One region of the Fusibacter fontis genome, then DNA from elsewhere that is predicted to be linked to it. Evidence: a T-box and tRNA genes for the amino acid it is inferred to sense, from the RefSeq annotation. Region 1 holds a T-box; the other holds one or more tRNA genes.

Region 1 (9,670 bases):
TATCAACATCTGGATGCGATGCAGATCCTTTTGATGAGAAGGATAAAATACTTACTTTTGGTTCAGCATGAACGATCGATTCAAATGTTTTAGCAGAACTAATGGCAATGTGTGCTAATTCTTCTGCAGTTGGATTTGGATTAAGTGCGCAATCGCCAAAAATGAACAATCCATTTTCGCCTAAATCACAATCTGGAACTTCCATCAAGAATACTGCTGATACGAGTTTTGTACCAGGAGCTGTTTTTAAAATTTGTAGTGCTGGTCTTAATACGTTTGCAGTTGAATTAGCTGCACCTGCAACCATTCCACCAGCGAATCCCATTTTAACTAACATCACGCCAAAGAACAATTCACTTTCAAGTAAAATGGACTTTGCTTCATCAATTGTCATGCCTTTGCTTTTTCGAATGTTCGCAAGTTCAGCAGCAAATGCATCTAATTGATCGAAATTATTTGGATCAATAAAAATAGCCTCTTCGATTTTCCATTCTCCGGCAGAAGCTAATATTTTGCTTCTATCTCCAACTAAAATAACTTTTGCGATGCCCATTTCTAATATTTTATGAGTCGCTTCAATTGTTCTAGGGTCAAACGCTTCTGGTAAAACGATCGTTTGGACGTCTTTACGAGCAATTTCAATCACTTTGTCTAAAAATGCCATAACACACACTCCTTATAATTTATTTACATCAACATTATATGCTATCTATAGCATGTATACAAGATACAATTCTTGATTCTTCAAGCTATTTCACACTTAGACGCACAAAAAAGGAGCTTAGCTGAAATTTCATCTAAATGCTCCTTTATTTAATCTTTATACTAAATTATAACTGACCTTTTGCAACAGTTACTAATTTAGCAAAATCTTCAGGGTGATTGATTGCCATTTCTGACAACACTTTTCTGTTGATTTCGATGTTTGCTTTTTTAAGACCATTCATAAATTTAGAATAGCTTAAACCATTTTGTCTTGCACCTGCATTGATACGTGCAATCCATAATTTTCTAAAATCTCTTTTTCTTAATTTTCTACCTACATATGCAGATCTTAATGATCTCATAACTGCAGGGTTTGCTGCTTTAAATACTAAGCTTTTTTGGCCGTAGAAGCCTTTAGCTAATTTAAGAATTTTTTTGTGTTTTTTCTTTGCGTTTACAGCGCCTTTAATTCTTGCCATGGTTCATAACCTCCTTCTTTTTCTGATTATCCTATAAATAAGGCAATAATGTTTTTACTCGTTTCATATCTGACTCACTAACAACTGTTGATTGTCTTAAGCCTCTTTTTCTTTTAGAAGTTTTTTTGGTTAAGATATGGCTTGTAAATGCCTTGCTTCTTTTAAGTTTTCCGCCACCAGTTTTTTTAACTCTTTTAGCAGCACCACTATGTGTTTTCATTTTTGGCATAGTTGATTTCCTCCTTCCAGATTGTTCGCTTTATTTTTTAGGTGCAAATGTTGCAACTAAGCTTCTACCTTCTAATTTAGCAGGAGATTCAATAACTCCAGCTTCTTCAATTTCTGCGGTGAATTTTTTAATGACTTCAAATCCCTGAGTTGTGTAACCCATTTCACGACCTTTGAATCGTAAAGAAACTTTCACCTTATCACCACTTTGTAAGAATTTAATTGCATTTTTAGACTTGGTTTCTAAATCATTTTTCTCAATGTTCAAACCAAGACGAATTTCTTTAAGCGACGCGCTTTTTTGCTTTTTGCGTGCTTCTTTATCCTTCTTTTGTTGTTCATAGCGAAACTTACCAAAGTCCATTATTTTGCATACAGGTGGTTTTGCATTTGGTGCAATTTTTACTAAGTCTAATTTGCGTTCCATTGCTAGAGCGTACGCTTCTTTACCAGACATAACACCTAATTGCTCATTTTCTTCACCTATGACTCTTACTTCAATGTCGCGAATTTCTTCATTGATTTCAGCAGTTTTAATACGATACACCCCCTAGGTTATATAAAAAAATAAACGGCAGATTAAAAATCCGCCGTTATTAATACACATACATTACGTAAGCATTAATACTATTAACCATATGAACTCTACGTTATATGGTGAGAAGCGGACTTCTACTTGTTAACCTCAATTAATATAACATATTATTGCTTACCGTGTCAATCTTTTTTAAGAAATATCTTTAAATTACTTTTAACTACTGTGAAACGTTCAATCTTATGCTTCATTTTTTTCGAATTTTGATTTAAGTGAACGTTCATTGATTTCAGCAACAAGTGTTTGTGCAAATACGTCTAAACTTAAGTTTCCAAGCTCTCCGTTATCTCTTGATCTTACTGAAACTTGACCTAGTTCAGCTTCTTTATCTCCAATAATGAGCATATAAGGATTTTTTTCAAGTTGTGCTTCTCTTATTTTATATCCAATTTTTTCTGCACGATCATCCATTTCAACACGAATTCCCATGGATTTAAGTTTATTTGATACTTCAAGTGCATATGGGATATGTCTATCTGCAATTGTCAGAAGTTTTACTTGAACTGGTGCTAACCAAGCTGGGAACTTTCCTGCGAATTCTTCAATCAAGATTCCCATAAAGCGCTCAATCGATCCATACGCAACTCTATGAATAACAATTGGTTGATGTTTTTCGCCATCACTGCCGATATAAGATAATTCAAAGCGTTGTGGCAACTGCATATCAAGCTGAATAGTACCACATTGCCATGTTCTTCCGATACAATCTCTTAAATGGAAGTCAATTTTAGGACCATAGAAAGCACCATCACCTGGATTTAATTTATATTGTATTCCCAATTCTTCAAGAGCGCCTTGAAGTGAATCTTCAGCTAATTTCCAATCTTCTTCGCTACCCATTGATTTTTCAGGTCGAGTTGATAGTTCAACATGGTAACTAAATCCAAAAGTTTTATACACTTCGTCGATCAAGTTCACTACATTGATGATTTCGCCTTTGATTTGTTCTGGCAACATAAATATATGTGCGTCATCTTGAGTAAATGCTCTCACACGCATTAAGCCATGCAATGCCCCTGACAATTCATGTCTGTGAACTCTACCGATTTCACCCACCCTAAGTGGAAAATCTTTATAAGAACGAAGTTCTGTTTTATAAACGAGCATGCCCCCTGGACAGTTCATCGGTTTGATAGCAAAGTCTTCTTCGTCAATAAGCACAGTGTACATATTGTCTTTATAATGGAACCAGTGTCCTGAAGTTTCCCAAAGTTTTCTATTTAATATAATTGGAGTTTCAACTTCAACATAGTTTGCTTTGTCGTGTACTTCTCTCCAATATTTGAGTAGGTTATTTTTTACAACCATACCTTTTGGTAAAATGAATGGGAATCCAGGGCCCTCTTCCATCAATGCAAAGAGTCCGAGCTCTTTTCCGAGTTTTCGGTGATCTCTCTTCTTAGCTTCTTCAAGCATATTTACGTATTCTTCAAGCATAGAAGCTTTTGGAAATGCAGTTCCGTATATTCTTTGAAGCATTTTATTTTTTTCATCGCCTCTCCAGTATGCACCTGCTAATGAGAGTAATTTAACGCTTTTAACATCTTTAGTTGAGGCTACGTGGCAACCTGCACATAAATCAACAAAATCACCTTGTCTGTAGAATGAAATAATCGCATCTTCTGGCAAATCGTTGATGAGTTCAACTTTATATTTTTCACCTTTTTCCTCCATAAAACGAATCGCTTCATTTCTTGGAAGTTCAAATCTTTCTAGTTTTAGATCCTCTTTTACAATTTTATTCATTTCAGCTTCAATTTTTTCTAAATCTTCTGGGACAAACTTGTGTTCAGTATCAAAATCATAATAAAAACCATTTTCAATTGCTGGTCCAATTGCAAGTTGGGCATCCGGAAACAATCTTTTTACTGCTTGAGCTAAGATGTGGGATCCTGTATGTCTAAAGGCATGCGCGCCTTCAGAATCTTCAAATTTTAAAATATTCAGTTCACAATCTTCTTCTAGCTTATATGATAAATCCACTGTTTTTCCATTCACAGTTCCAACAATCGCCTCTTTCGCAAGTCTTCCTGAGATAGATGCAGCGACATCATAGACAGACATTCCTTTTTCAACTTCTTTAATACTGCCATCTTTAAGTGTAATTTTAATCATATGTTACCTCCTATATTTTCATTTTTTAACACTGGTTCTCTTTTCTAAATGAAGTGTTCGGTGAATCGCTGAAAATAAAAAAACCCGTCACTAGCATCTGCTAGGGACGAGTTACTCGCGGTTCCACCCTAATAACTTGTTTGACAAGTCACTTGAACACCGTAACGTGGTGAACGCAAACATTTCGAAATCTACTCAGTTTGAGCTAAAAGTGAGTCTTCATAAAACTATTCTTACAAATCATTTCAGCCACGTGATTTGCTCTCTAAAAGACATTGCTTTATTACTGGTCTTTATAATCGCTTAAATATCTAATTATTCATTATAATAGTGTATGTCTTCAAATTTGTCAATAACAAATGATAATTGTTTACAATTTCATCACATTAAACCGATAACGATAATTCCTTGGACAACACCGATGAGAAACCCTAATACGCCTCCAAGGATTTCTATATGCTTAAGTTCATTTTTTGAGATTTTTAAAATCATTTCTTCAATTTTCTCAAAATCATATGCGATGATTTTTTCTTCTACCATTTTGCTGATATCAATTGCCTTTATCGCATGATGACTGAGTTTCTCACCCATTTCGACAATAATTTGTTCTCCATTTTCATCGATGATTTTTTCAATTGACTGAATAATCATTCCCTTAAACATAGAAGGTATCAACGATGGCATTTTTTCTTCCGCAATTGAAGTGACTTTCGTTTTAATTGTCTGTATGATTGACTCTTTGTCCATGTCTTCAATTACCCGATCAATAATTGCATCCATGGAAATTAATTCTTCACTAATAACTTCTCCAATGGAGCGTGCGATATCTGCCTTACGCTTTGGAATTAGTCCTTGAAATACGAAAGGCGTTCCTTTTATGCCCACTGGATGAATCGGTCTAAACATTAGCTTTATGGCAATCACATTGGTCATCCAACCAATCAAGGCACCAACGATCGCAAGTATTGCAATTTTCATCATATTTTACACCTTCATTTCTGTTACTGGATAATAAAAAATCGATCCACAATCTTCTAATTTTTCACTGCTCAATTCAAGAATTTGATAATCTTGCGCTAAAATAAAATCTCTCATGACATCTCCTTGAGTATGGTGTTTTAGCGAACCATTGATTACCACTGTCTTTTCTATTGTTCCGCCAACCCCTCCGATAAATCCGTGTTCAAATCCTTCAAGGACGATTTGACCAGGCTCAATGAACAATGCGCAATAACCGTTTGTCACATAGATTTCATACAGTTTTTTGTCTTCGGTGATGACAGCTTGATTTCCAACAACAAGACTTGAGCATCTTGTATAACCTTGCTTTACATGAATTGATTCTAACGACGTACTATTTCTTATAAATTCTAAAATCTTTGGTTCTGTTATATCTAATCGATGAAAAAAATGTCGGCTTAACTGAACAGCATTATAGGAAATATCTTGTGGATAAACATTTGATAATGGCGAATTACCCACAACAACATGTGAATGATACCATTTTTCATCAACAATCTGGAGTATTTGAGGTTTAACAACAGATTCGATACTTTCGTGAATCCAGACTCGATTTCCAACAAATAAAGACAAATCCGTATGTTCTTTTAGCCTTGCATCGACAAGTGTTTGTTCTGGAATGACCACCAAACACTTCGTCTGAAAACCTCTATGAGATCGAATCTTGTTTATAATAGCTTCACTGGCAAATATAAATCCATTCATTCGTTTGATCATCCCTCTATTTAAACCACATGTCAAATCGTTTTAGGAAAGCTTTTCACTTGGTTCGTCGATAAGTGTTTTCAACATTTCTTCTGAAAATGTGTATTTTTTATTGCAGAAATGACACACCATTTCAGCTTGGTGATCTTCTTCCAATATATTTCTAATTTCGTCTTTTCCGATGCTCAGTAGTGCACGCGTCATGCGTTCTTCGCTACAATCGCATTGATAATTCAGCTCATACGATTCTAATTCGTCTAAACCAAGACCTGCTAATACTTGATGTGCAATCTGAAGCATATCTAAGCCTTCTTCAAACAACTGTGTTAAAGAAGGCAATTGATTTAAATTGGATTCTAACTGTTCGATTGTTGGTTCTGTTGTTTCTGGTAATAATTGCACTATGAAACCACCGGCATAACTCACAGTTGCATCTTTTGATAACGTCACGCCCAATGCTACCGCTGTTGCCTGCTGTTCAGATTGAGCAAAATATTGAGCGATATCTTCAGCTATTTCACCACTCACCAATTGACTTTGTCCAATAAAGGGTTCTTTCATATCCCAATCACGGATGACGATAATTTGCCCATCTTGCCCGACAGCTTGCCCAACATCTAATTTTCCAGCTTGATTATATCGGAGTTCCGCAATTGGATTGGACGTATAGGCTTTCACATTTCCGTGTGTATCGGATACTGCAACCATTAACGGAATCTCGTTAGATCCTTTCACTTGCAATGTCATTTTTTCTTGATCTATTTTGGACATCATTCCCATCATAGACGCTGCTGTAATGACACGTCCAAGCGCAGCAGTGGACATAGGTGACAAGTCGTGAATTTTTCGCGCTGCATCCACCATTTGAGTGGTTTCTGCTACATATATACGCACTTCTCTATTGTGAGTCATGCCTGTAATCAAAGTACCTTTCATCGTTCCTCCTATTTTTTCTTTGCAATAAAACAAATTCTATTAGAAGTATTTGTATAAGCGCTAAATGTGTCGCCATCGACAACTTCTAAAAGTTCGAAATACGGTTTCGTTATTGATATTAGCTCTTCTATAGAATAGGCTTTTTGCTCATGATATTCTTCGTAACGGTCATAGTGTCCGTTTTGTGATTTAAATAATGTGAGTGAAAAATTCAATTGTTTCAATACTTTATCATACTCATTTTCCCAAATATAAGCCTCTTCATCAAAGGTTTCAGCAAATGTATTATTGCCAATCACGTGTTCAAGTTTATATTCTGAACTTACATCAAAAATAAATAATCCCCCAGTATTTAAATGTCTTGAAACATTTTCAAAAACCGCTTCAAGCGACTGAAGATCCAAAATATAGTTGATGCCATCACACATACTAAAAATCATATCATACGTTTTTTTGGTGTTAAACTCCATCATATCTTGATGATAAAAACGCATTTTCATCTGATTTTCAGCCGTTTTTGCTTGCGCAATGGTCAACATATCATCCGATATATCAAGTCCTTCAACAGAAAATCCTTTCTGACAAAGACCAATTCCAATTGTTGCCGTACCACACGCCAATTCTAAAATGGATTTTACTTGATTTTTTTTCGCATATTGACTTAACTGATCAATCCAGTAATCATAGTCAACATCGTACTGCATCATATCATAAACCGAAGCAAACGCTTCATAACTACTCATTTTTTCACCTTACTTTCAAAACTAAGTTCATCATGCATTTATTGATACATGGAAACTACCAAAAACACATACACACACACTGTAAACCCAATTGTCAAAAATGGAAATTTGCTCATTTGAAAACTACCGCTATCTGTATCCACACTAGCTGTTTCACTACTAAGTGTTTCAACGCTATTTGCTTCCAGTTTGCTCTCATCAAATTGTTTTTTTAAACTTCTGAGAATTTTTCTAACCCCTAAGTAACTAAACAATCCAATGATCCCATAAATCACAATAGCTTCGATTATAACACCAGTTTGCATATAAATCAATTCTGAGTCCATAGACATCTGAGTTTTTCCAATATTTGATAAATAGCCAATTAAAACAGCCATCCCATTATTCGTCGTGTGAGCAATAACCCCCGCCCAAATCGAGCCTGTAATTTGCACCAACAAGGAAAACATGATGCCCAGTATGATTGGTCCAAAGAGATTTTGTGGATTCAAGTGAAATAATCCAAAGAGAAGCCCCGAAAATATCGCTCCCCATTTTCGACCAAATGTCGTTTCATATCCATTCAGGATTACTCCACGAAAAAGGGTTTCTTCACACAAACCAGCAGAACCTGCAATGACGAGAAAATAAAGAATAAACTGTTTCATATTATAAGCTTCAGGAACCCCGGAAATAATAGGTTTTCCAAAATATGAAATAATATAAAGGGTAACCATATTGGCAATTGCAATAAATGGTAACATCAACACTGCCAAAACAACAATTTTAAAGACTGCAGAAAATGGTATCTTCTTCAGTCTAAATACATGCTTAAAATCTTTTTTTAAAAACCATGTATAAAGAATACTCGTCGCAAATACAATTCCAAATTCAGTTACTAGCAGTTGCTGAATCACGCCAACTTTTGACATGGCTGTTCCAATTACAATAAATGCCACTAAAAGCACAACATACAATATATTTACTTGAGCAATCGAAAACGATTGTTTATGTTCCATTATTATCTCACTTTCATTTTTTCAATTATAAACGCACACTCTAAAAGACGACGCGGACCATCACCTTAAATTAGAGATTCAAGCTTTCTCGATAGGTTAAAATATTGAGATAAGTCTCTATTCCATCTAGTAGGATCTTGTCGTCAAAAATAAAGTTGCAGCTGTGAAGTGGATAAACCATTCCTTTTGCTTCATTTAGCGAACCAATAAAATAGAAAAGTCCTGGAATTTCTTGTTGATAATACGCAAAATCCTCGCTAATCATCTGCGGTTCAATAATTTCACATCGTGATTGATGATGTGCATAAAACGCTTCAAATAAATTCACATCATTTACCACAGCTGGGTACTTATCAAAGAATTTCAACTCAATTTTTACGTCATAAGCGATTTCGATGCCTTTTAAATATTGTTCCATACGCGTTTTTACAAGATCATAGACCGACTCATCAAATGCCCGAATTGTCCCTTCCATCACAACTTTTCCAGCGATGATATTGCGTCTTTCTCCGCCTTCCATTCTGCCAACTGTTAAAACTGCAGGCTTAACGGGATTGACATTTCTCGAAATTATGGTTTGTAGTCCCAATAAAATTTCTGCGCCAATGGTCAATCCGTCGATGCCTGTATGCGGCATCGCGCCATGTGCACTTGTAGAAGTGATGTGAATATCAAATTCTCCCGTCATGGCCATCATAGGACCTGAACACAGACCGATTTTACCTTGTTCAACTGCTGGAAATATATGAATTCCATAGATTTCATCCACCTGATATTTTTTCAAAAGTCCTTTTTGGATAAAGACCTCTGCACCTCCCGGACCTTCTTCAGCTGGTTGAAAAATCACAACGACGTTATCGTTTAGCTTCTCTTGATTAGCTTTCAAATAGCGCGTGAGTCCAAGTGCCATCGCCATGTGTCCATCATGTCCACAAGCGTGCATATGATTTGGGTGTTTAGAAGGTGAAGGATAGGTACTTTTCTCTGTAACCGGTAAGCCATCTATATCTGTCCTAAATGCGATGGTTCTTTTGGGATTATTGCCTTTGACATAAGCAAGAATTCCGGTTTCGCCAACTTCTTCATACTGTACTTGCAACTCACTCAAGACAGATTTTATGTACTTTGAGGTTTTGTGTTCACTAA
Region 2 (9,670 bases), 500 kb from region 1:
ATAACTCATTGCGCCTAAATTATCACTCATGGCATATTTCATCACCATTGCTTTGGCAATTTTCGTTACTCGACTTAAGTCATTTTGAGCACCTGTGCTGATATCTCCTAATACGAGACTTTCCGCTACTCGTCCACCTAATAAGATAATGAGTTCACGTTCCATTCCCTTTTTAGTTGCGTAACTTCTATCCTCTTCAGGTAATTGCATTGTGAAACCACCTGCACGACCTCTTGGAATAATCGTCACTTGATGAACTGGATCTGAATCCGGCAATACATTTGCTAGCACTGCATGCCCAGCTTCATGGTAAGCCGTTAATCTACGTTCTTTTTCACTGACAATTCGACTTTTCTTCTCAACGCCTGCAATTACTTTTGTAATCGCTTCTTTGATAGATTCCATACGAATCACTTTATCATCTTTTCTAGCAGATAGTAATGCAGCTTCATTCATGACATTTTCTAAATCCGCCGGTGTAAAACCAGGAGTACTTTGCGCTAATTTCGCATAATCCACATCGGTTGATATCGGTTTATTTTTAGCGTGAATTTTAATAATTTGTTCACGCTCACGAATATCCGGAACACCCACAGTTACTTCTCTATCAAAACGTCCTGGTCTCAATAGCGCTGGATCTAAAATATCCGGTCTGTTGGTTGCAGCGATGACGATGACACCTTGATTATCTGCAAAGCCGTCCATTTCAACAAGTAATTGATTCAGTGTTTGTTCACGTTCGTCGTGACCGCCACCTAAACCTGCTCCACGTCTTCTACCAACTGCATCGATTTCATCAATAAATACAATACAAGGTGAATTTTTCTTAGCTTCTTCAAATAAATCTCTTACCCTTGAAGCTCCGACCCCTACAAACATTTCAACGAAGTCAGATCCTGATATTGTATAAAACGGAACACCAGCTTCTCCTGCACAAGCTCTAGATAAATAAGTTTTACCGGTACCTGGAGGGCCAACCATTAGAATCCCCTTTGGTATTCTCGCGCCTAATGATAAATATTTTCTTGGGAATTTTAAGAAATCAACGATTTCTTGCATTTCCTCTTTTTCTTCTTTTAAGCCAGCCACATCTGCAAACGTAATTTTTCTCGCAGTATCTTTTACGATTTTTGCTCTACTTTTACCAAACGACATGACTTTCGAACCGCCACCTTGTGAGTTCTGCATAAAAATAAACCAAAACACACCTAGCAGAATAAACATGATCAGCGTAGGTAATATTTCTAGTAAAAACGGCGTACTACTCGGTTGAACACCATTGAGTGAAAAATCCTTTTGAGATTGTTGATACGCCAGGATCATATCACCTGTTTGAGTGGCAAGCATCGTCGGAACATAACTCGTAAATGCATCTTCATTTACTAATGTCCCCGAGACTTTATTCCCTTCTATCTTAACTTCTTTTATTTGATCATTAGCCATTTTACTAATAAATTGATCATAACTCAATTCTTGTGTTTTTGTGCCGTCAACACCAGCCATTTTCACAAAAATTACGATGCCAATAAATATTAGCAAATACATCAAGGCTTGCTTCTGACCTTTCTTCATAGCTTCCTCCTTTGGTGAGTGTACATCATATTATTTTAGCACAATTATCTACTTTCAACAAGTTCTCGAAAACTAATAATCATGATGTTTTTCGTTTTTTCTGTAATTTTGCATTGTTCACTGATTCTCATATCTTTTACCCAAATTATCTTTTCTTCATCACAAACTAAAGGGATTTTATCTCTTTCAACATTGGGTATTTTTTCATCGATAAAAAATGCTTTAATTTTCTTATTTCCCTTCATTCCAAGCGGAACAAAGGCATCTCCTTGTCGCCGATATCTCACTTCAAGATTTCCTAAAATGCAGTCTGCATCTATTGCAACACAAGTTGCACTATATTGATATCGATTTCTTTCTTCTATAGGAATGACTTTTGTATAAATTCTCTCATCGCATGGATCTCCCATCATCGTACAAGCATTCGATGAATCTGTAGATGGATATTCTTGGAAAATTAACGCACCATACGTACGGATAACTCGATGACGACTGTCTAACTGACAATACGCTCCCGACCGATTTAACAACATAATTTGCTCGATGATGTCAAACGATATATTTTTCAAGTCCCCTCGAAGTATCTCTATGCAATGTCGAATGAGTTGACGCTGTTCAGCTTTTGACTTGGTCTTCATTTTATCATAATCAAGCTGTATTCCAACCTGTGTTTGACGGCAATACGTCTGAAAAAGTTCCTTCTGGTAATCGCTCCAAAATGCTTTTTCTTCTTTCATAATCTGTACCGTACGCTGTATCGCGTCTTGAAATGATGGATTGTAATGGGTTGACAGATGCGGTATTAATTCATTGCGAATTCTATTTCTCAAGTAGTCATTTTCATCATTGGTATGATCCCGTCGTGGTTCTAAACCATTTTCCAAACAATAACTTTCAATTGATTGACGATCAACATCCAAAAGTGGTCGAATAATTTGTTGATCTCGCATATATTCAATCGATGCGAGACCATCAATACCTGAACCTCTCAATAAATTCATTAAGAACGTTTCCGTTACGTCATTTTTATTCTGAGCAACTGCAATTTTTGTTGCCTGTTCAATATGTCTAACTTCTTCAAATTTCTCATATCGCACAATGCGCCCCGCTTCCTCAAATGAAATATTATTTATCTGAGAAAGCGATGACACATCTACTTTAAAGGTATAACACGGAATGTGATTCTGCGCACAAAATGATTGACAGAACTGTTCGTCCGCGTCTGCAAACTCTCCACGCAACATGTGATTGATGTGTACTGCCACTAAAGATATTGGCCATTCGTCTTTTATGGCATTCAAGGCATGTAATAACGTCAAAGAATCAGGTCCACCTGAAAATCCAACGACTACCTTATCACCGGTCGTCAACAATTGATTCTCTTTGATTGTTTTTCGAATTTGACACATCACATCACATAGCATTTTTATTCTCCTGAAATGGCAAGTTTTTTAATTTTTACAGATGCAGAACCTGTGTAAGGTTCCGCCATAATTGAAAATTCAAAGTCTGAAGAAAACGCTTCGATATCATTTAAAAGTTCGAAATAGTTTCCAGCAACTGTAATTTGCGATACCGGCTTTCCAAGTTTTCCACCTGAAATCTCATAACCATGGCACTGAAGTGAAAAATCACCTGAAATTGGGTCAAGTCCGGCATGCATTCCTTGTAAACTCGTCACATAAACGCCCTCACCAATATCTGAAATCATCTCATCAAACGAGATGGTACCCGGTTTAACGATCAAATTAGATGGTGAGATGCCAACCGTTCCTTTATAAGACGCCTTACTGGCATTTCCAGTAGATTCAACCCCGTCTTTATTGGCTGTTTTAAGATTATGGAAAAATGTTTTTAGTACACCTTCTTCAATAAGTGTGTTCTTCTGTGTCGCAACGCCTTCTGCATCAAAACTTGAAGAAGCTAATCCCATCTCTAAATGCGGATCATCAACAACTGTTAAAACCGAAGTCGACACTTGATCACCTAATCGACCCGCCATTTGAGAAAGGTCTTTCTGAACGTGCTCTGCATTGTAAACGTCGATAAATGCACTAAAGAATTCTGCAAACGTCCCATTTTTAATGACAACTGGACATGTTTTTGACTTAACGGTCTTTGCACCCAACATACTGAGCGCTTCTTCAGCAGCTTGTTTGATAATTTTAGCTTGTGATAGCTGATAAAAATCATTGGATATGTCGTATCCAAGACCCGTCCTTGTATCTACTCCGTCAGAAACCACAATCATCGCATATGCATAACAAATATTGGATAGTTCAGTGACATCAAGACCTTTGGTGTTTTTAATACGTCTAAACGACTCAGATTCATTGTATTGATTATATGAAATACTTTTGATTCGAGGATCATATGCTTTTAGTTCGCGTTCTAACGACAACATAAATTCTATTTTTTCACTGATTGGAGATTGACTTAACTGCTCATTATAATGATTGATTTCCGGATAAGACTCTGAGCCTTTAAATAAGAACACTTCATCGTCCGATTCAATGACTCTTGCATTGTCATATGCTTCTAAAACGAGCATTTCGATGGCTTTTTCATCAATAATTTCTGAATACGCATATCCGAGTTTACCATCTAACATCGCGCGGTAGGATAAACCACTATTTTCACTTAAATTGTACTTATCAATCGCACCATCATATACTGAGATATCAGTTGATTTATTTCGAACATAATAGATTTCTTGCTCTTGAAATCCCTTTTGTTTTCCCTTTTCAAATAAAAGTTCTAATAATCTCGAATCCATTACGCTTCCTCCCTTCCGCCTACTGTTATTTCAGATACTTTTAGCGCAGGTTGTCCAAGTCCCGCAGGAATCGAGCCACTTACAGAACCACACATCCCTTCTCCAGAACCAAAATTATCACTAATCATCTCGATTTTTTGAAGCACTTCAAGTCCAGTTCCAATTAGAGTTGCGCCTTTTACCGGTGCTGTAATTTTTCCATTTTCAATTAAATAGCCTTCTTGTACAGAAAAATTGAATTCGCCTGTCGCTGTGTTGACAGAACCTCCACCTAAGTACTTCGCATAGAGTCCATACTCAATAGACCCAATCATGTCCTCAAACTTGGATTGTCCATTTAAGATATACGTATTGGTCATACGTGAGGTTGGCGCAAATTTATAAGATTGTCGTCTAGAAGAACCTGTGATATCCGCATTCATTCTTCTTGCATTGAGTTTATCAATCATATATCCAGTCAAAACGCCGTCTTTAATTAAAACATTTCTTTGAGTTGGCGTTCCTTCATCATCATAATTTGATGAGCCCCATTCATTCGCTATGGTTCCGTCATCTACTGCATTAACAATGTCTGAAGCGATTTTTTGTCCCATTTTATCCGCGTAGACACTATTGCCTTTAGCAACAGATGTTGCTTCCAATCCATGACCACATGCCTCGTGAAAAATAACCCCACCAAATTTATTGTCGAGAATAACCGGGAATTTTCCACTAGGTGACGATTGTGCATCTAGCATCGTCTTCGCAATACGTGCAGATTCTCTTCCAATCCACTCGACGTCAATTTCATCATACAGTTCAAACCCTTTGCCTGAACCTTTTCCAATAAACCCTCTTTGCATTTTTCCATCTTTTTGTGCGACCGTGTCTATTAAATAGCGTGTACGAACACGTTCATCTTCAACGAATTTTCCTTCAGAATTGGCAATTAAAACATTCTGCTTATAATCTAAATATGTGACAATAACTTGGTTGATTGAAGCGTCATATTTTGATGCTGCTTCAAATCCGCGTTTCATCAAATCTACCTTTGATTGTTTCGAAACACTTGAAGGCATAACCTTAACCGGATGTGCTTGAACAGGGGATGTCATGACAAAATCTATTTTAGCATTTTGAGGAATCCCTTTTATCGCTGCTGCCGCTTTTTTAGCCACTTCCACTAAGTGATCTCGGCTATTTTCACAAGTGTATGTATAAACACTGTTTAACCCTTGAAAAATTCTAATGCCAATGCCATAATCTCTACCTGATAATGATTTTTCAATTTTGCCTTTTACCAATTCCATCGAATTGTTAAAACGATCTTCGACAAAAATCTCAGCAAAGTCACCACCAGTTGATAAAGCCGCTTGTAATACGTCGCTTACAACTTGCTTATTTAACATGCCGCTACCTCCAAATGAATATTAATAAAACATATCGTAACACTAAATAATAAACGATGTATGGTGAGTGTGTTAACATTTTATTAAGAATTGAAAACTGTTAATAACGCAAACCGACCCTACACCTATTTATTTTAACCCATTACATATTTTCCAACAACTTATTTTAATGAAATCTCTATCCCCACACGCAAAAAAACCTTCAGATTTCTCTGAAGGTTAAAATGGAGCCGGTGATGGGACTCGAACCCGCGACCTACTGATTACAAGTCAGTTGCTCTACCAATTGAGCTACACCGGCATAATATATATAATTTTGCTGCGCACCCTCCTAGAAACTTCGTTTCTCATGTCGGGTAATTTTGCTGCGCCCCTCCTAGAAACTTCGTTTCTCATGTCGGGTAATTTTGCTGCGCAAAATTATAAATGGCGATCCAGAAGGGACTCGAACCCTCGACCTCTAGCGTGACAGGCTAGCGTTCTAACCAACTGAACTACTGGACCGCGTTGTTACGAACAAGATTTATATTACACGATTGAGGCAGTTTTGTCAACACTTTTAGCCCAATTTTTCGACGATAAATCCTTCTAAATTATCATAGTCGCTAGCAAAATACTTTTCTATCGCCAATTGATCTAAAACTTGTTGTAATATCAATCCCCCGGCATAAATAATATCCGCTCTTTTCTCCTCAAGTCCAACAATTCCTTTTCTTTCTTCTACAGATAGATGCAAGAGTTTTTGATTGTAATTGCTTATTTGTTCTTTTGTTACGCAAAGTCCATGGACGGCTTGACGCGAGTAAACAGAAACTTGATGTACCATTGTAGCAAAAGTCGTTGCTGTTCCTCCAATTCCAATTGCTTCTGATATTTTATAACGAGAAATTTCATGGATCACTGTCTCAAGTGCGTCTTTGATATAAGCATCTATTGTACTTTTCTCATCTGAAGTCGCTGGATCGTGCGATATAAACGCACCCGTCAATCTAACTGCACCGATGTCCAAGCTATGCGAGAAGATGATTCCCTGCTGGTTACCCACGATTAATTCCGTTGAACCACCGCCAATATCTATAATAAGTAGATTTTCATCTGTTAGATGTGCGCCCATCAAAACGCCTTTGAAACCAATCTCCGCTTCCTTCTTACCACTGATAACTTCAAGTTGCATTCCCGTTTGATTAAAAATCATTTGTTTAAAGATGTCTGAATTCTTAGAATCTCGAACGGCACTTGTCGCCATGATAAAAATATGTTCTGCGCCAAACGAGATTGCTTCCCGCTTAAAGCTATCAATCGCATCTACCGAGTCTTTCATTCGTTCGATATCCAGCATTTTAGTTTCATTGACACCTTTTCCCAATCGAGTCATCCTCAATTTTTTACACGCATCATCAAATCGCCCTTCGTGGTAATTTGCCAACAAAAGACGGATTGAATTCGTCCCTACATCTATACACGCTACTTTCAAAAGAACCTCCTTATTCACCATCGCCTTCATCTTGCAATCCTTTTATCAAGAAAATGATTTCATTGGGTTTTACCATTTTTAATCGCTTTCTAGCAATTTGCTCGACCGCTTCTGTCGACAGAGAATAAATGTACTCATCTTCAAGTTTATCAATATCGCGATCAATCATCGCAATTTCCGTTTTCAATTCCTTCTGTACCCCTTTTAACTCATCAAGCTTTGTCTCAGTTTGGTACATCAAAAATCCGTAATATCCCAGAAGCATCAACACGATGAGAAAGGTTACTTTATTTCGCTTAAAAAATTTCCTTTTGGTTTTCATTGGAACAACACCATCTCCTATTCACTTTCAGAAATGACCTCATATAATAACTTTGAACTCTCTTTTGTGACGTGTTCATCAAGCGCACAAATCTTCACTTGCATTTGTTTGCTCCCTAGGCGAATACTGAGCTCATCTCCAATTGCAACTTCTGTACCTGGTTTTGCTACTTTGCCATTAACAAGAATTCTGCCTTGATCACAAGCTTCTTTCGCAATAGTTCTTCTTTTTATTAGTCTAGCATTTTTTAAATATTTATCAATTCTCATTTTGTACCTCCATAAATCAAGAAAAAGCAGCTAGGCTGCTTTTTCTGATATCATTATGCATTTACTGTTTCTTTTAAAGCTTTACCTGCTTTGAAAACAGGAGCTTTTGAAGCTGGAATATTAATTGTTTCTTTAGGATTTCTAGGGTTTCTTCCAGTTCTTTGTTTTCTTTCTCTAACATCAAAAGTACCGAAACCTACTAATTGAACTTTACCACTTTTAGCAAGTTCTTCCTCTACGCTTTTCATGAAAGCATTTAATGCTAACTCAGCATCTTTTTTAGTTAAACCAGATTTTTCAGCCATACTAGCTACTAATTCAGCTTTATTCACAATATAACCTCCTCAAATTATTAAGTTGTTTTAACTATTATAAGTATACGTTGAAATTTCAACTTTTACAAGAGTTTTTATAAATTTTTTCATAATTATTTTGACTTTTTAGATTCACTCCACAAAACGTTCATTTCCTCACGTATCAATATGTTGGGGGTCTTATTCATTTTTTTCAAGTTTTCTTCAATATATGAAAATCTGTTCACAAATTTTTCAATTGCATCCACAAGCGCTTGTTCGGCATCAATTTTCAAAAGACGTGCGACATTGCTGATAATGAGCAGCAAATCTCCCAGTTCTTCTTTTATTTCATCCTCACGGTTTTCTTGAATCGCAATTTCCCACTCTTTCAGTTCTTCGTGAATTTTCTCAACTGCATCAAGAGGCGAATCCCAATCAAAGCCCACAGCAGCCGCCTTCTTTTGTACTTTTTGAGCACGCATCAAACTTGGCAAGCTATAAGTCACCGACTTCATACTTTCTGCTATTGAAGTTAAGGCTTTTTCTTCATCCTTAATCATTTGCCAATTTGCCAAAACTTCCTCTGAATCTTTCACATCTACAGAACCAAATACATGAGGATGTCTACGAATCATTTTTTCACAAATTCCACGAATGACATCATTCATGTCAAAGTAGCCGTCATCCGATGCAATCGAAGCATGAAAAACCACTTGTAAAAGTACATCTCCAAGTTCCTCAATTAAATTTTCCTCATGACCTTTCACAATGGCATCTTTAACTTCATAGGCTTCTTCAATCAAATTACTTGCTAACGACTCATGTGTTTGCTCTCTATCCCACGGACATCCATTTTCACCTCGTAAAATGGCAATAACATCTTCGAGTTCTCTGAGCTCATGGCGAATAGATTTGCCACCTGGCACAAACAAACTTGTCAAATGATTAAAATCATCTGGTGTGTGATCGAGTTCGCAAAGCGGCACTGTTTTAATCATTTCTTGACAAGGAATACCAGCCCCTCTGATAATGGTCACCAAATGTTCATCCTCCCAAACATCCATAAGCGCTAATTTAAGATGAGATGCTGACATTTGATCATAAACTTGAATAAACAAATGATCCTTGGTTGCATTCATCCACTCATGTTCTACATTAAGAGCATCTAATATCACAAAACCATTTACGGGATCATATTTAAGCGCCGTTACAATGGCATCAATAAAACTCGTTCCATGTACGATGCGAAATTTATCGGATTCGCTTAAATTTTCTTCTATTTTATAACGTTCTAAGATGATTGACACCGTTTTTTCTGCAACAAACGGATTACCTGGAACCGCATACAAAATATCATCATGTTCTGCTAGTGCAATAATCTCATTGGCAATAGCTTCATACACCTCATCAAACGACTCAAATTGATGATAGTAGTCATCAAAAGACTGATAGCACATACCTTGTTCAACTAAATATGGAACAACGGGGTGTCGATCTGTTCTTAAATAAACAGTTTGTCCACTTGTTAAAGTTTTAAAGGCATCCATCGTCAAAAAAGATTCACTACCAGGTC

The links. A T-box is a leader RNA that pairs with one kind of tRNA and senses whether it is charged. The one in region 1 lies ahead of thrS (threonine--tRNA ligase), so its partner is inferred to be a tRNA-Thr.
Region 2: it encodes a tRNA-Thr, which carries the amino acid that the T-box ahead of thrS (threonine--tRNA ligase) is inferred to sense. The anticodon was not compared.

Annotation. Positions count from the first base shown of each region.
Region 1 covers NZ_AP042445.1:1,423,486-1,433,155, forward strand. The annotation lists gene pta (phosphate acetyltransferase) at 1-664, opposite strand, end outside; gene rplT (50S ribosomal protein L20) at 831-1,184, opposite strand; gene rpmI (50S ribosomal protein L35) at 1,216-1,413, opposite strand; gene infC (translation initiation factor IF-3) at 1,444-1,959, opposite strand; ribosomal protein L20 leader region at 1,970-2,096, opposite strand; gene thrS (threonine--tRNA ligase) at 2,188-4,122, opposite strand; T-box leader at 4,222-4,431, opposite strand; gene ACZ41W_RS06460 (DUF445 domain-containing protein) at 4,504-5,103, opposite strand; gene ACZ41W_RS06465 (DUF6873 family GME fold protein) at 5,107-5,847, opposite strand; gene hslO (Hsp33 family molecular chaperone HslO) at 5,890-6,783, opposite strand; gene ACZ41W_RS06475 (class I SAM-dependent DNA methyltransferase) at 6,792-7,526, opposite strand; gene ACZ41W_RS06480 (CPBP family glutamic-type intramembrane protease) at 7,565-8,524, opposite strand; gene ACZ41W_RS06485 (M20 metallopeptidase family protein) at 8,595-9,670, opposite strand, start outside.
Region 2 covers NZ_AP042445.1:1,920,458-1,930,127, forward strand. The annotation lists gene ftsH (ATP-dependent zinc metalloprotease FtsH) at 1-1,572, opposite strand, end outside; gene tilS (tRNA lysidine(34) synthetase TilS) at 1,617-2,996, opposite strand; gene ACZ41W_RS08770 (TldD/PmbA family protein) at 2,999-4,348, opposite strand; gene ACZ41W_RS08775 (TldD/PmbA family protein) at 4,348-5,736, opposite strand; tRNA gene ACZ41W_RS08780 (tRNA-Thr) at 5,962-6,037, opposite strand; tRNA gene ACZ41W_RS08785 (tRNA-Asp) at 6,164-6,240, opposite strand; gene ACZ41W_RS08790 (Ppx/GppA phosphatase family protein) at 6,296-7,210, opposite strand; gene ACZ41W_RS08795 (FtsB family cell division protein) at 7,221-7,532, opposite strand; gene ACZ41W_RS08800 (RNA-binding S4 domain-containing protein) at 7,550-7,801, opposite strand; gene ACZ41W_RS08805 (HU family DNA-binding protein) at 7,855-8,133, opposite strand; gene yabN (bifunctional methyltransferase/pyrophosphohydrolase YabN) at 8,229-9,670, opposite strand, start outside.